DNA from 2 places in the Promicromonospora sukumoe genome. Region 1 is predicted to be linked to the other one. Evidence: riboswitches for the same ligand, from Rfam matches in the RefSeq annotation. Region 1 holds a riboswitch; the other holds the start of a gene.
The links. Region 1 has a riboswitch for cyclic di-AMP ahead of FHX71_RS28615 (C40 family peptidase). Riboswitches for the same ligand answer to the same signal wherever they lie in the genome.
Positions count from the first base shown of each region.

Region 2: it holds a riboswitch for cyclic di-AMP, as region 1 does, so the genes downstream of both, FHX71_RS03335 (C40 family peptidase) here and FHX71_RS28615 (C40 family peptidase) in region 1, are expected to answer to the same signal.

Region 1 is NZ_JACGWV010000004.1:35,861-43,291, forward strand. It holds gene FHX71_RS28595 (class I tRNA ligase family protein) at 367-2,370, shown strand; gene FHX71_RS28600 (ion transporter) at 2,374-3,213, opposite strand; gene FHX71_RS28605 (GlsB/YeaQ/YmgE family stress response membrane protein) at 3,424-3,690, shown strand; gene FHX71_RS28610 (hypothetical protein) at 3,704-4,645, shown strand; gene FHX71_RS28615 (C40 family peptidase) at 4,825-5,559, opposite strand; cyclic di-AMP (ydaO/yuaA leader) riboswitch at 5,561-5,757, opposite strand; gene FHX71_RS28620 (hypothetical protein) at 5,921-6,814, shown strand; gene FHX71_RS28625 (S8 family serine peptidase) at 6,935-7,431, shown strand, end outside.
Region 2 is NZ_JACGWV010000001.1:742,581-750,011, forward strand. It holds gene FHX71_RS03325 (cysteine hydrolase family protein) at 116-715, opposite strand; gene FHX71_RS03330 (purine-cytosine permease family protein) at 712-2,139, opposite strand; gene FHX71_RS03335 (C40 family peptidase) at 2,247-3,083, opposite strand; cyclic di-AMP (ydaO/yuaA leader) riboswitch at 3,084-3,238, opposite strand; gene FHX71_RS03340 (FAD-binding oxidoreductase) at 3,443-4,846, opposite strand; gene FHX71_RS03345 (AAA family ATPase) at 4,961-5,479, shown strand; gene FHX71_RS03350 (STING domain-containing protein) at 5,476-7,239, opposite strand; gene FHX71_RS03355 (CU044_2847 family protein) at 7,244-7,431, opposite strand, start outside.

The DNA.
Region 1 (7,431 bases):
TTCATCCGGTAGGCCTGGGAGCCGGGCCACATGTGAATACATCGAAAAGTGCTGTGACATCCGGGTCGGGACCGCGTCCTACCTGTGACGCGGACGGAGTTCGGACCTCGCTGGGGGCGGGCCGAGCTACGACACGTCGGACGGGAGCCGTGGTTCGGAGTGCGCTGGGGGCACGCCGAGCCACGGGCTCCCGTCCTTTACCCGGCCGGCCGGCCCGCGTACCGTGGCCGCATGCGCACCGCACGCTCGCTGCTTACCTAGCCGCACCGGATTCGCCCTCGATCGGGCACGACCGGTGCGGCCGCCCCTCCTTGCGAGGGGCTTTTTCGTGCCCGGACCCGATCGACGTACCGGAGAGCGAGAGCGATGAGCGAGCAGCACCCCACCCCAGGACCCACCGGCGGCGGCAACACAGAGCCCGGCCCGTTCGAGGCGGCCGACGACGGCGCCCGGCCCCGCCGCTACCTGCTGACGATGTTCCCCTACCCCTCGGGCGACCTGCACATGGGCCACGCGGAGGTCTTCGCGATCACCGACGTCCAAGCCAGATATTGGCGCGCCAAGGGCTTCGACGTGCTGAACCCGGTCGGCTGGGACTCGTTCGGCCTGCCCGCGGAGAACGCCGCGATCCGCCGGGGCGAGCACCCGGCGGTGTTCACCGAGGCGAACATCGCGACCCAGGCGGCGTCGATCCGGCGCTACGGCGTCTCGTTCGACTGGTCGCGACGGCTGCACACCCACGAGCCGGCGTACTACCGATGGACGCAGTGGCTGTTCGCCCGGTTGCACGAGCGGGGCCTGGCCTACCGGGCCGAGGCGGAGGTGAACTGGTGCCCGCAGGACCGGACGGTGCTGGCGAACGAGCAGGTGGTCGACGGCGCGTGCGAGCGCTGCGGGACCGCCGTCGTCGGGCGCAGCCTGACGCAGTGGTTCTTCCGGACCACCGCCTACGCCGACCGCCTGCTGGACGACATGGCCCTGCTGGAACCGGGCTGGCCCGCGCACGTGCTGACGATGCAGCGCAACTGGATCGGCCGCTCCGAGGACCCGAACGGCGGGACCACCTACCGCCTGCACGACTGGCTGGTCTCGCGGCAGCGCTACTGGGGCGCCCCCGTCCCGGTGGTGCACTGCCCGGCGTGCGGCGAGGTGCTGGTGCCCGACGACGAGCTGCCCGTCGAGCTGCCGCACCTGGAGGGGGACCGGCTGGCGCCCGGCGACGTCTCGCCCCTGGCCGCCGCCCGGGACTGGGTGGAGACCACCTGCCCGCGCTGCGGCGGCCCGGCCGAGCGCGACACGGACACGATGGACACGTTCGTGGACTCGTCCTGGTACTTCCTGCGCTACCTGTCGCCCGGGTACGAGGACGGCCCGTTCCGTCCCGAGGACGCCGCCCGCTGGATGCCCGCCGCCCTGTACGTCGGCGGGGTCGAGCACGCGACGATGCACCTGCTGTACGCGCGGTTCGTGACCAAGGTGCTGTACGACATGGGCCTGGTCCCGTCGCCCGAGCCGTACGCCCGCCTGCTGAACCAGGGGCAGGTGGTCAACCACGGCCGCGCGATGAGCAAGTCGCTGGGGAACGGCGTGGACCTGGCCGCCGAGCTGGACCGCCACGGCGTGGACGCCGTCCGGCTGGCGATGCTGTTCGCGGGGCCGCCGGAGGACGACGTCGACTGGGCGGACGTCTCGCCGGAGGCGATGCGCAAGTTCCTGGCCCGCGTGCTGCGGCTGACGTCCCGTGGGTCGAGCGCCTTCCGCGGGTCGAGCGTGTCGAGACCAGGGTCTCGACACGCTCGACCGGCGGACGGACCGGCGGACGGACCGGCGGACGGGCCAACGGCGGAGTCCGACGCCCTGCGGCGGGTGGTGCACCGCACCGTGCACGACGTCGACGGCCTGGTCGAGGCCGGCCGGTTCAACGTCGCGATCGCGCGGCTGATGGAGCTGGTGGGTGTGGTGCGGCGCGCGGCGCCGTCCGACGGTGACGCGGACGACGGCGTCTCGTCCGACGGCGGCCTAGAGGCCTACCGCGAGGCCGTCGCCGCGGTCGCGGTGCTGCTCAGCCTGTTCGCCCCGTCCACCGCCCAGGACCTGTGGGAGCGCCTGGGGCGTACGACGCCGGTCGCGGCCCAGCCGTGGCCCGACGTGGACCCGGCGTACCTGGTGACCTCCGAGGTCGAGGCCGTGGTCCAGGTGGACGGCCGGCTGCGGGACCGGATCGTGGTCCTGGCGGACGTCGCGCCGGCCGACCTGGAGCGGGCGGCCCTGGCGCGGCCGGCGGTGACTCGCGCGGTGGGCGACCGGGCGGTGCGGCGGGTCGTCGTCCGCCCGCCGCACCTGGTCAACGTGGTGCTGGACCGGGCCTGACGGTCAGGCGACCGCGCCGTCGTCGTCCTCGTCGAGCTTCGCCCGCAGGGAGCGGAGCTCGGCGAGGATCTCGCGGTTCTGCGCGGCCAGGGTGTCGAGCCGCTCGTCCTTCTGCTCGTCGTCGTGGCGCTCCTCCTCCGCGATCTCCTCCATGCCGTTGACGATGACGGCGATGAACAGGTTCAGCACCGCGAAGCTCACGACCAGGATGTAGAGCACGAAGAAGATCCACGCGGCGGGGTGGGTCTCCATCACCGAGCGCGCGATGTCGGGCCAGGCCTCGCCCGTCATGGCCTGGAAGAGCGTGAACAGGGAGATCCACAGGCTGCCGAAGTACTCGGGGGACGACGCGCCGAACAGGCCGGTCGCGATGACCGCCGACACGTACATGACCAGGACCAGCAGGGCTCCCACGGCGCCCATCCCCGGCACGGCCCGCAGCAGGCCGTCGACCACGCGCCGCAGCGACGGCACCACGGTGATCACCCGCAGGACCCGCAGTACCCGCAGGGCACGCAGCGCGGACAGGGACTCGCTCGCGGGGAGCACCGCGACGCCGACGACGAGCAGGTCGAACACGTTCCACGGGTCGCGGAAGAACTTCCGGCCGTAGGCGACCATCCGCAGCACCAGCTCGAGCACGAAGAAGCCGAGCATGGTGTGGTCGATCGCGATCAGGACGTCGAGGGCCGCGCCCGTCACCATCGTCTCGGCGCCGAGGACCAGGGCGTTCGCCAGGATCACCCCCAGCACCAGGTTGGTGACCCACTTCTGGTCGAGGAACGCCCGGAGCCGTTCCCGTCCGGTCCGCGGTACCGCCTGCGTGCCGATGTCCTGGTTCATCCGGTCTCTCCTCAACGTTCCCGTGCCCGGAGCCCGTGCTCCGGCAGTGCCTCGGGCCCCGTGCCCGGCCGAACTCTAGCGCTGCGGTGCGCCCTGTCTTGTCCGCCTGCAATGTCCCGATATAGGTCTAATCGGCGGGTCCGGTGGCAACTGAACCAAATCAGTGCTTGAGTAGAGCACAAGCAAGCAACACGACTGGAGGAAAATGCCATGGGCTTCTGGGCCTTTCTCATCCTCGGACTGATCGCCGGTGTCATCGCACGCATCGTCATCCCGGGCAAGCAGCCGGGCGGTTTCTGGGTCACCTTGCTTCTCGGCGTGCTCGGAGCCATGCTCGGCGGCTGGCTGGGCGGCCTCCTCTTCAACATCAGCTTCGACGCGTTCTGGTCCTGGTCGACCTGGCTGTTCGCGGTCATCGGCTCGATCATCGTCATCCTGATCGCCCAGGCGATCTTCGGTCGGCGCAAGACCGCCTGACCGGCAGACCGCTGTGGCCCGCGGCCGCACCGCCCTCGTCGTCGCCCTGACGACGCTGGTCGGGGCGGCCGCGGTCGCATGTTCGGGCGGTGCGCCCACGCCGTCGTCGACCCTGGGCCCCGTGCCCGACGACGTGGCCGGCCACCTCACCGTCCAGGTGGACCAGGGGCGCACGCAGTACGCCGCCCGGGAGATCGTCCTCGCGGTCACCAACGACTCGGACGAGACGATGACGCTCCTGTCGGGCGTCCTGGACGCGGACGGCTTCGGTCCGTCGCACCCCACCAAGGAGAACCGCACCCCGGCGCTGCGGCCCGGCACGACGCGCGACGTCTACCTCGGGCTGGGCGAGGCGGAGTGCGCGGGGTTCCCGGCAGGGCCCGGCGAGCCCGTGCCGGACGCCGCGCCGTCGGCTGTCCTCATGCTGGCCCTGGGCGAGTACGACGACCTCGGGCCGGCCACCGACGTCGTCGTCGACGAGGTGGGCGACCCCGGCGGCCACCTCGCCCGGAACCACGCGGTGGACTGTGCCGGCGCGGCCGTCGCCGCGGGCGTGAGCCTGACCGTCGACGCCGACGTCCCCGTCGAGACCCGGGACGGTGAGCTCACCGCGCTGGTCACGCTGCGGGTCGAGCCGGTGGACGGCGGACCCGAGGTCACGATCGACCGCATCGCCGGGACCACCATCATGAACAACCCCGACCCGGGCGACGACGGCTCCGGCTGGACCGGCGCGGCGCTCGACGGCCAGCGGTCCGGCGGCAGCGTCACGCTGCCCGTCGTGCCCGCCCGCTGCGACGCCCACGCCGTCGGCGAGGACAAGCGCGGCACGTTCCTGCCCGTGTCGGCGAGCGTCGACGGGGTGGCGCAGCACGTGATCTACGTGCCCATGCCGGACTCGGCACGCGCCGACCTGGTCGCGTTCATCGCGGAGAGCTGCGACTGGCCGGAGTAGGGCGCGCCTCGCGGGGGAACGCGAAAGGCGCCGCCCCGCCGTCGGGCCGGGGCCCGAGGTGGAGGCGGCGCCTCACTAGGTGCTGCGGCTCAGACTCTGCTCTTTGTCGTCTGAGCCTGCGGCTCCGCTCCGGGCGAGTGCCTCGTTCCTCGGCCCTCACCCTGCGCTGCGCCTCCGGCTCAGACGACCCGGATGAAGGTCGGGCTGTTCTGCCACATCTCGGTGTAGCGCACCGGCATGCCGGCGGCCCAGGCCTCGATGATCATGCCGTTGCCCGCGTAGAGGGCCACGTGGCCGGGCGTCCAGACGATGTCGCCCGGCTCGGGGTACGTGACCTGGTAGCCGGAGCTGAGCATCGCGCTCGAGGAGTGCGGCAGGGAGACACCGAGCTGCGCGTACACGTACTGGATCAGGCCGGAGCAGTCCATGCCCTCAGCCGGCGAGGCGCCGCCCAGCACGTAGGTGATGCCCAGGTAGTTGAAGGCGATGTTGACGGCCTGCTGGCCCACCGGCACGGGGTCCGGGGCGTCGACCGAGACGACGGCGGGGCCCTCGCCCTTCTCGCCGTCGGCGCCCTTCGAGGTGCCCAGGGCTTCCATCTCGATCGGCATCTTCGCGTCGGCCGGGACGGTCACGGTGGGCGCGCCGACGAGGGACTGCTTGGCTACCGCGGTGAGGGAGTTGAGGTCGACCGAGTTGAGCTTCGCGGTCTTGACCTCGGTCTTCAGGTCCATCGCGGGGGCCGCGTGGGCCGTCGTCGCGATGGTCGAGATGAGGACGCCGCCTGCGGCTGCCGCGATGGCGCCACGGCGGGCGACGGTGCCGGCGTTCTCGGTGGCGGTACGAGCGAGGATAGTCAGTGGTGTCTGGGCCGGGCGGCTGTCACGATGCCGTCCGCGGAGGGAGTTCGTCACCTAAGGTCTCCTGTACCGCCTGCGAGGTCAGCTGTCGGGTTCGGGTGAGGAGTGCTACCCGGCCGCACGGCTTACAAGGGGGTACCGTCCGGCTTCACCCCGAGGACGACGATCCTGCTGTCGCCCGGGAATGGGTCCCCCGCTCCTGTCTTGAACGTCTGGTCACGAACCGGTGACAGGATTCGGCGTCCGGATCGCGACTCCACCGTGGGGGTGGAGCAGAAGTCAAAGTACACACGTTCATGGAAAAAGTCACGATCGGGTTACGCATTCCGGTCTGACCCAACGAAGGCGCAGATTTGCGCCGTTTCGGGCGTCCGGGGTTATGACCGACATCACACATCCGCTAGCGTTCGGCCGCATGGGCGAATCGCACTCCCGTATCTCCGCCTGGTGGGTGTTTCCCATCAGTGCGATCGTCTGGTGGGCCTGCGGCTTCCTGCCGTGGCTGGCGCAGATGTCGTACCAGGTCACAGGCATTGCGGAGGCGTCCGACGCCGCGGCGGCCGGACTGCTCCCGCTGCCGTTCACGGCTGACGGCGCCGTCGCGGGCCTCGTCGTCATGGCCCTGATCGGCGGCCTGCTCTCCGGCGTCACCGCCCGCCTCCCCGCCTCGGCCGGCGCGGGTGCGGCCGCCGCGATCGCGGGCACGCTGACCGCCATGGCGGCCGCGGGCGGCTCGTCCTGGTGGCTCGCGGCCCGCGAGACCGTGCCCGGTGACGCCATGCCGCTCGGGATGCTCGTCGTCACCTGCGCCGCGGGCCTCTTCGGCCTCGCGGCGGGCCTCCTGGCCGGCCTCGGGCCCGCGGCGCTGCGCGGCGTCGCGCTCGCCCTGCCCGTGGTGCTCCTCGACGGCTGGTTCTGGGGCCTCGTGCCGGGCGGCTCCGTGTCCCCGGTCGGCACCTGGTGGATCTTCGCGGTGGCGCTGGGCGTCGCGTTCGGCCTCACCGTCGACAGCCGGCCGATCGAGCTGCTCGGCTGGCTGCCCGCCGCCGGCGTCGTGTGGGTGTTCCAGGCGGCCGGCCCCGCCCTGCTGGCCGTGCAGGAGAACATCTGGCCCGGCTCGGCCCTCAGCGAGGACCCCCTGTCCGCGGTAGCGATGGCCGCGGGCAGGATCGCCTCCGCCGCGATCTCTCCCGAGGGGCACCAGCTCGGCGCCTGGGTGGTGGCCCTGCTGCTCGGCGCCTCGATCGCCGCGCTGCGGCTGTCCCGGGAGGCCTCCGACGAGGGCGAGCTCTCCCAGGCCTGGGCCTGATTGCGATCGTGTAAATTTCACCCCCGATCGGACGCGGGGCCTGTTCGGCGCCTGTCCGGTCCCCCTAGGTTTGCCCCAGTTCGGGGGTAATCAACCCCCGTGCGAGCACAGGGGGCACAGATGAACAGGAAGTCCTTTGCCGGCGCCGCCACCTCCGTGGCGCTCGTCGTGACGGCGCTGGTCGCCGTCGCGCCGGGCGCGCAGGCCGCGACCAGCGATCCCCTCCGGGACAAGCAGTGGGGCCTGGACCAGATCAACGCCGAGGCGGCCTGGCCGGCCAGCACCGGCGCGGGCGTGGTGGTGGCCGTGGTCGACACAGGAGTCGACTTCGACCAGCCGGACCTGGCGGGACAGCTCCTGCCGGGTGCCACCTTCACGGGCTGCGCGGACGTCCGTCCGTGCGGCGACGGGGACTTCAGGGGCCCCGACGGCGCCAACGACGGCGACGAGCACGGTACGCACGTGGCGGGCATCGTCGCCGCGGCCACGGACAACGGCATCGGGGTAGCGGGCGTGGCGCCGGACGCCAAGGTCCTGCCGGTCAAGGTGCTCGAGGCCGGGACGGGCTCGTCGCAGGACATCGCGGACGGCATCCGCTGGGCGGCCGACCACGGCGC
Region 2 (7,431 bases), on a different contig from region 1:
TGCCAGGCGATCGAAATTCGGCCCACCCGGCCACCCGTCGAACAGTGGTGTCCGCCCCGGCGAGGCTCGCACGACGTCGTCCAGCCACGACGCCGCGTCGGCCCGACGCCGGACCTCAGCCGGCCCCGAGCACCCCGTCCACCGTCGTGACCTCGATCAGCGGCGCGTACAGCCGCATGATGTCCAGCGCGCGCTCGTGGTTCTCCGGCGTCGAGCCCGCGCAGGCATCGTCGACGACGAGGACGCGGCGGCCGGCGTCGGCTGCGGCGAGCGCCGTCGAGATGACGCAGCAGTCGGTGGCGACGCCCGCGAGCACCAGGGTGCCGGCGTCGCGGGTGGCGGCCGCCAGCTCGGGGCCCCACTTGCCGAACGTGGTGCGTGTGACGACGGGCTCGCCGTCGGCGGCGACGTCGGCGAGGTCGGTGATCTCGTACAGCGGGTCGTCCTCGGGGACGAGCGCGAACGGCCACTGGTCGAAGTAGGCGCGCCAGGCGCCGTCGGGCACGGTGGGGGCGACGTACCTGGTCAGGACGGTGCGGTCCGCGAAGGCGGGGAGCAGGCGCCGCGTCCCGGCGAGCGCGCGCGGGTAGTCGGGCGAGGCCCAGGGGCTGGGCGGGACGGCGAACACGTCCTGCATGTCGATCACGACGAGCGCGGCATCCGGCCCGACGCCCTCCGCACCGGGAGCCCCGACGCCGTCCGCACCCGCGCTCATCGCTCCTCCTGGCGCCGCACCGCGCGGGCGCTCAGCAGGAGCGTCCCGACGAAGCCGAGGGCCAGGGCGACCAGCACACCGAGGTTCGCGAACGCCCAGTTCCCGTCGACCCCGCCGAGAGGGCCGAGCAGGTAGCCCTGCCACTGGAGCCAGGGCGCGTAGGTGTTGGTCACCAGGCCCCAGCCGATGCCGGTGCCGGCGACCACGAGCAGCACGGCGGCCCAGTTCACGGACCCGTACCGGCCGGCGGGGTCGTACAGGTCGGCGTCGGCGTAGTCGCGGCGGCGCAGCAGGATGTCGGCGAGCAGCACGCCGCACCAGGCGGCGACAGGGACGCCGAGCGTGATGAGGAAGCCCTGGAAGGGGCCGATGAAGGAGTCGGCGAAGAACACGACGTAGACCGCGCCGACGACCATCAGCGCGCCGTCGATGGCGGCGGCGACCCAGCGCGGCGCGGGCAGGCCCAGGGAGAGCAGTGCGAGCCCGGAGGAATAGATGTCGAGGGCGGCTCCGCCGATCAGCCCGGCCAGCGCCACGACGACGAACGGGATGAGGAACCACGTGGGCAGGATCGTCGACAGGGCGCCGATCGGGTCGGCGCCGATCGCCTCGTTGAGCACCGGGTCCGAGCCCGCGAGCAGGAGGCCGAAGACGAGCAGCACGACGGGGGCCAGCGAGGCACCCAGGGTGGTCCACCCGACGATGCCGCGCCCGGAGGCGGAGCGCGGCAGGTAGCGGGAGTAGTCGGCGGCCATGTTGACCCAGCCGAGCCCGAAGCCGGTCATCATGAACACGAGCCCGCCGATCACCTGCGGGCTGCCGCCGGCGGGGATGGCGGCGACCGTGGCCCAGTCGATGTGGTCGAGCACCAGGACGATGTAGACGACGGTGAGCACGGCGGTCAGCACGGTGATGACCACCTGCAGCCGCATCACGAGGTCGAACCCGAAGATGCCGGCGACGACCACGATGCCCGCCACGACCACGAGGGCCACGACCTTGGTGACGGTGCCGCCGCCCCAGCCGAGCGTCCCGAGCACGGTCGACGTCGCGAGCGTGGCGAGCGCGACCAGCACGGTCTCCCAGCCGACGGTGAGCACCCAGGACAGCAGGGACGGGAGCTTGTTGCCCCGCACGCCGAACGCCGCCCGGGAGAGCACCATGGTGGGCGCCGACCCGCGCTTGCCGGCCAGCGAGATGAACCCGCAGAACAGGAACGACACCACGATGCCGATGGTGCCGACGATGACGGCCTGCCAGAACGAGACGGCGAACCCGAGCAGGTACGAGCCGTACCCGAGGCCGAGCACCGACACGTTGGCCCCGAACCAGGGCCAGAACAGGTTGCGTGGCGAACCGCGCCGTTCGGCCTCGTCGATGGTGTTCAGGGCATTGGTCTCGACGCTCGTGGGCGCGCTGCTCATGGTGGCGATCCTGCCACGACGCACGAAGGGCCCGCACCGTGCTGGTGCGGGCCCTTCGAGCCGTGCGGGGCGGGCGTCGGCTCCGGGGAAGCCGGAACGCCCGGGGGTCAGCTGATCCGGAGGTAGACCGGGCTGTCCTGCCAGATCTTGGACTCGCGGACGGTCTGGCCGGGGACCGGGGCCTCGATCTGCATGCCGTTGCCGGTGTAGATGGAGACGTGGCCCGGGGACCAGATGATGTCGCCCGGCAGCGCCTCGGCCGCGGAGACCTGCGTGCCGGAGTTGCGCTGCGCCGCCGAGGAGTGCGGCAGCGTGATACCGATCTGGGCGTAGACGTAGGACGTGAAGCCCGAGCAGTCGAACCCGGCGGGGGTCGAGCCGCCCCAGACGTACGGGACGCCCAGGTACTGCATCGCGATGTCGACGATCTGCGACCCGGAGGAGGACGCCGGAGCGGCGGCGGCCTTCTGCACGGGCTCCTCGGCGACGGCGGCGGTCTCGGTGACCTCGGCCTGGACGGGCTCGGCCTCGACGACGGGCTCCGGCTCGGGCTCGGGCTCCGGCTCGGGGGCCGGCGTGACCTTGATGGTGCCGGTCTCCAGCGTGAACTCGCTGTCCGCGGCGACCTTCACGGCCGGGGCGGTGTTCACCTTGGCGGTGACCAGCGCGGCGGTGCTCACGTCGGCGGTGGTCGACTTCGCGGCGGCGTCGCGGACGACGTCGCGCACGGCCTCGAGCTCGGCGGTGTTCGTGCCGGGGTCGCTCGCGGGGGCGGCGTTGGCCGGGACCCCGAGCAGCGAGACGAGCAGTCCCGATCCTGCGGCGACGACCGCGCCACGGCGGGCGGTCGCGGAGAGGCCGCGGGCTGCGGCGCGTGAGAACGGCGTCAGCGGGGTGATGGGCGGGTGGGCAGCACGATGGCGCCCGGGCGTGCGTGTAGTCACAGCATTTCTCCCGGCGCCTACGAGGTGAGCTGTCGGATTCGGATCGGAGAATGACCCGGCCGCGTCGTGCTGGTGCGGCTTCACCCCAAGGGCACCGTCGGTGCCCACGTACTTGGTTCCCCCGTCCCTGTCATCTGTTCAGACAACTCGTGGCGGTGACAGGGCTCGGCGTCCACCACGAGTGCTCACGGAATGCCCGGGAGCGGGACCGACCGTAGCCCGCCTCGGCGCGAAAGTCACGATCGCGTTACGGGCGCAACCGACCGCCTCGGGCCTATTGACCGGAATGTCCGACCTGCACTAAAGGGTGGGCGCCGTCCCGGATCTGCGGACGGCGCCCACCGGGCCGAAGGTCCCGACTAGGACATCCGTCCAGGTCGCACATTGTGGTTCCGCGCGAAGAGGTTGCTCGGGTCGTACCGCCGCTTGACCGCCGCGAGCCGCTCGTAGGTCGGCTCCGGGTACACGGTTGTGACGTCGGTCTCATCGGCCGTCGAGAGGAAGTTCGCGTACGCACCGTGGAGGTGCGGAGCGAGCCTGTCCCACAGCGCGTCCAGCGCCGGCCGGGCGGCCTCGATCGCGGGCGCCGGGCCCCCGGTGAAGGTCGTGACCATGAGCTCTGCCTGCCGGTGCGCGTACGCCGTGGCGTCGCCCGGCACCCGCGACATGGCGCCGCCGAGGCTGCGGACCGCGATCGACGGCGAGCCCGGCGTCGTGCCGGCCTCCGCGAGGATCGCCAGGGTCTCCGCGACCGACTCCCGGTCCACCAGGCCGTCGTGCGCGAGCACGTGGACACCGGGCGGCGGCGTCGCGCCCTCCACCAGGACGTCCGCGTACGCCGTCAGCGCGACGTCGTCCGCGACGACCGTCCCGAGCGCGCGGATCGGGGCGAGCGCCCGGTCCGCGGCGTCCGCGTCGTCGCCGTCGAACGCCACGTGGATCTCCACCGGGGCCTCCGGGCCGCCCGCGAACGGGTTGGCGAGGTTCGCGATCGAGGTCAGCTCCTCCGGCGCCGTGCGCAGGTAGTCCGCCCAGCCCTGGAGCACGACGGCGGCCTCTGCCGCCGGGAACGAGACCTTGCCGAAGAAGACCCGCGTCGTCGGGTGCGCCACGAACTCGAACGAGGTCACCACGCCGAAGTTGCCGCCACCGCCGCGGATCGCCCAGAACAGGTCCGGGTGCTCGTCGGCGCTCGCGGTGACGACGGCGCCGTCGGCCGTGACGAGCTGCGCGGCGACGAGGCTGTCCAGGGCCAGGCCGTAGCGGCGGACCTTCCAGCCCATGCCGCCGCTCAGCGTCAGCCCGCCGACGCCGACGCTCTTCGTGTCGCCCGAGGAGATCGCGAGGCCGTGCGGGGCCAGCGCGTCGGCGACCGGTCCCCAGGTGGCGCCGCCGCCGATCCGCACGAGGCGCGCTCCGCCGTCGACCGGAGCTGAGCCGCCGGCCGGCGTTCCACCGTCGACCCCCGCTGCGCCCTCGACCACCTCCACGCCGGCGAGCGCGCCGAGGTCGATGACGATGCCGCCGTCGTTGGTGCCGAAGCCGGCGAAGCCGTGCCCGCCGCCGCGGACGGACAGGGCGAGCCCGGAGCCGGAGGCGAACCGGACGGCCGCCTGCACGTCGGCCACGGTCTTGGGCCGCAGGACGTACGCCGGGCTGCCGGCGACGAGCCGCGACCGGGCGGCCGCCTCGTAGCCGGCGTCGCCCGGTTCGATGAGGTCGCCGCCGAAGTCGCGGCGCAGGGTGTCGAGTGCTGAGGTCACGAGAATTCCTTCCAGGGCTGGTGTGCCGAACGGAAGGAAGACTCGGTAGACCCGCCAGGTGTGACCGGACGGCGCCGTGACCTGGCTCACGCGGCCTGTGCCATCCTTCCGACCATGGATCCCCTGGTCGTCCCGGTGCCGTCGCTCGTGCTGCTGATCGGCCCCTCCGGCTCGGGCAAGTCCACGTGGGCGGCGCGGCACTTCGGGCCCTACGAGGTGGTCTCGAGCGACCGGTGCCGCGCGATGATCGCCGACTCCGAGGCCGACCAGAGCGTGACGCCCGCGGCGTTCGAGCTCGTCCGGTTCATCGCCGCGCGGCGCCTGGAGGCAGGGCGCCTCGCCGTCGTCGACGCCACGAACGTGCACGCGGCCGCCCGGCGGCACAACCTCGACCTCGCGGCGGCCTGCGGGGTGCCCGCCGTCGCGATCGTCCTCGACCTGCCCGTCGAGCGGATGCTGGCGAACAACGCGGGCCGCGCCGGCCGGGTCGTGGACGACGAGGTGGTCCGGAGGCAGCGGCGCGACCTGGACGAGGCGCTCGGCGTCCTCGGCTCGGAGGGGTACGCCGCGGTCCACGTGCTCGACGAGGCGACGATCGACGCCGTGACGATCGAACGGGTCCAGGAGCCCTAGCGCAGCCCGGGGTCCAGCCCCGGGAACACGGCTCGCGCCCGCTCCACCCGGACGACGTCCCGCATGAGCCGCCCGCTCTCGCGCTCGGTGTCCTGCCGTACGCGGTCCAGGAGCCGCAGGTGGAACCGGTCGATCTCCTTGGCCTCCAGCTCGTCGCGCGCCGTGCGCAGGCGCGCCGTCTCCTCGCCGCCGACGCCGAGGTGCGCCACGCGCTGCTCGATCGTGTCGCTCATGGCCGACATCGTGGTCGGGAAGACGTCCAGCAGTCGCAGCGGCTCGCCGCGGCGTGGTGGCAGGGCCTTCATCGAGCGGGGCCGCGACAGGTTGTCGTCGAGCACCGCGTCGACGATCTGCCCGGCCTCGGCGATCTCGCGCGCGATGAAGTCGTCCTGCGCCCACGACAGGTGCTCCGGCAGGACGACGGTCAGCGTGACCGTCGCGACCTGCGCGGCCTTCAGGCGACGCCCGCCGACCGTGAGGTGCGCGCTGCCCGGGTCGTGCCGCAGGCGCCGCAGGATCTGGGAGACCGGCCGGACGAAGTTCTTGAGGTAGCCCAGGGAGAGCGCGTTCGCCGCCGAGATCTGGGTGAGCGGCGTCCGGAAGTAGGAGGTGAGCGGGTTGTCCGAGTCGGCGCGGCCGAGCGTCGCGAAGACGGACCGCACGTCGACCAACCGTTCCGCCAGCCGTTCACGGGACCCGGCCGGGTCGGAGGTGTCCAGCTCCAGCACCTGGAACATGCTCGCGCCGCCCGGGCGGCGCGCGGTGTCGACGATGACGACGTCGGGCACGCCCAGGGCCTGCGCGACACCCAGCTCGTACGTGACGCCCGGGTCCTCGTGGCTGATGTCGGCCAGCACGACCGCGGCGTCCTCGAGCTGGCGCAGGTCCTCCTCCGCGGTGTCGCCAGGCTGCGACTCGTACAGCTCCAGCCCGAGCTCCCGCAGCACGGGCATGACGACGTCGTCGCGCAGCGCGTCGCGGCGGCGCGCGTCGCCGTCGGCGGACTGGACGAGCACGCAGGTGCCCTGACGGGACAGCCCGTCGAGGGCGCGCAGGTCCGGCCAGTCCTGGATCATCCGGACCAGAGGCATGGCGAACGCGGCCGTGGGGTCGAGCCAGGCGCTCGGCCCGGCGGTACCGGCGCCGACGACGACGCTCTCCGGCAGCTCCGCGAGCGTCTGCAGGCCGATGACGCCGTTGCGGCTGACGCTCCACACCGCCCCGCCGCTGAACCCGCGGTGGACGAGCATGGGGGACTCGTACTGGAACATCCAGCCGTCGGAGTCGCCGCCCCGGATGGCCTTGCCGACCAGCCTGCCGCGCCCGGTCCGCTGCCAGCCCCTCGTGTTCTGCCCGTAGCCGCAGACGAGCACCTCGCCCTCGGCCTCCGCGGCGAGCACCACGGGGAGCGCCGAGCGGGTGGTGCTCGCGGTGAGCTGCAGGACGGCGAGATCGAGGTTCCGGGCCCGGTCGTGGACGGGGGCGAAGGTGAAGGTCGCGGTCTCTGGTGCCCGGGTCTCCGTCGCCGCGGGCTCGGCTGGCGTGCCCTCGCCGGAGGCGCTCGTCGGGAAGCGCACGTGGACCCGCGCCTCGGCCCCGGCGGCCTGCCACAACGGAGCGACGACGTGGGCCGCGGTCAGCAGGTGGCCCTGGTCGCTCACGAGCCAGGCCGTGCCGAGCGACGCGTCGCGCCTGCCGGTGACGCCGTCGACGTCGATGACCTCGCAGGTCGCCTGGGACAGCAGGCTCTCGATGTTCACCGGGTCAGGCCGTGAAGTCCCAGGCGAGGGTCGCCGAGATGGCGCCCTCGCCCGTGGCCGACACGATCCACACGTTGCTGGTGGCGGAGAACGACAGGGACAGCGTCAGCTCCAGCGACTTCGGCGCGGCCGGGCCCTGCTTCTTGATCTCGGTGACGAGCGTGCGGGAGATGTCCTCGGTGATCTCGGAGA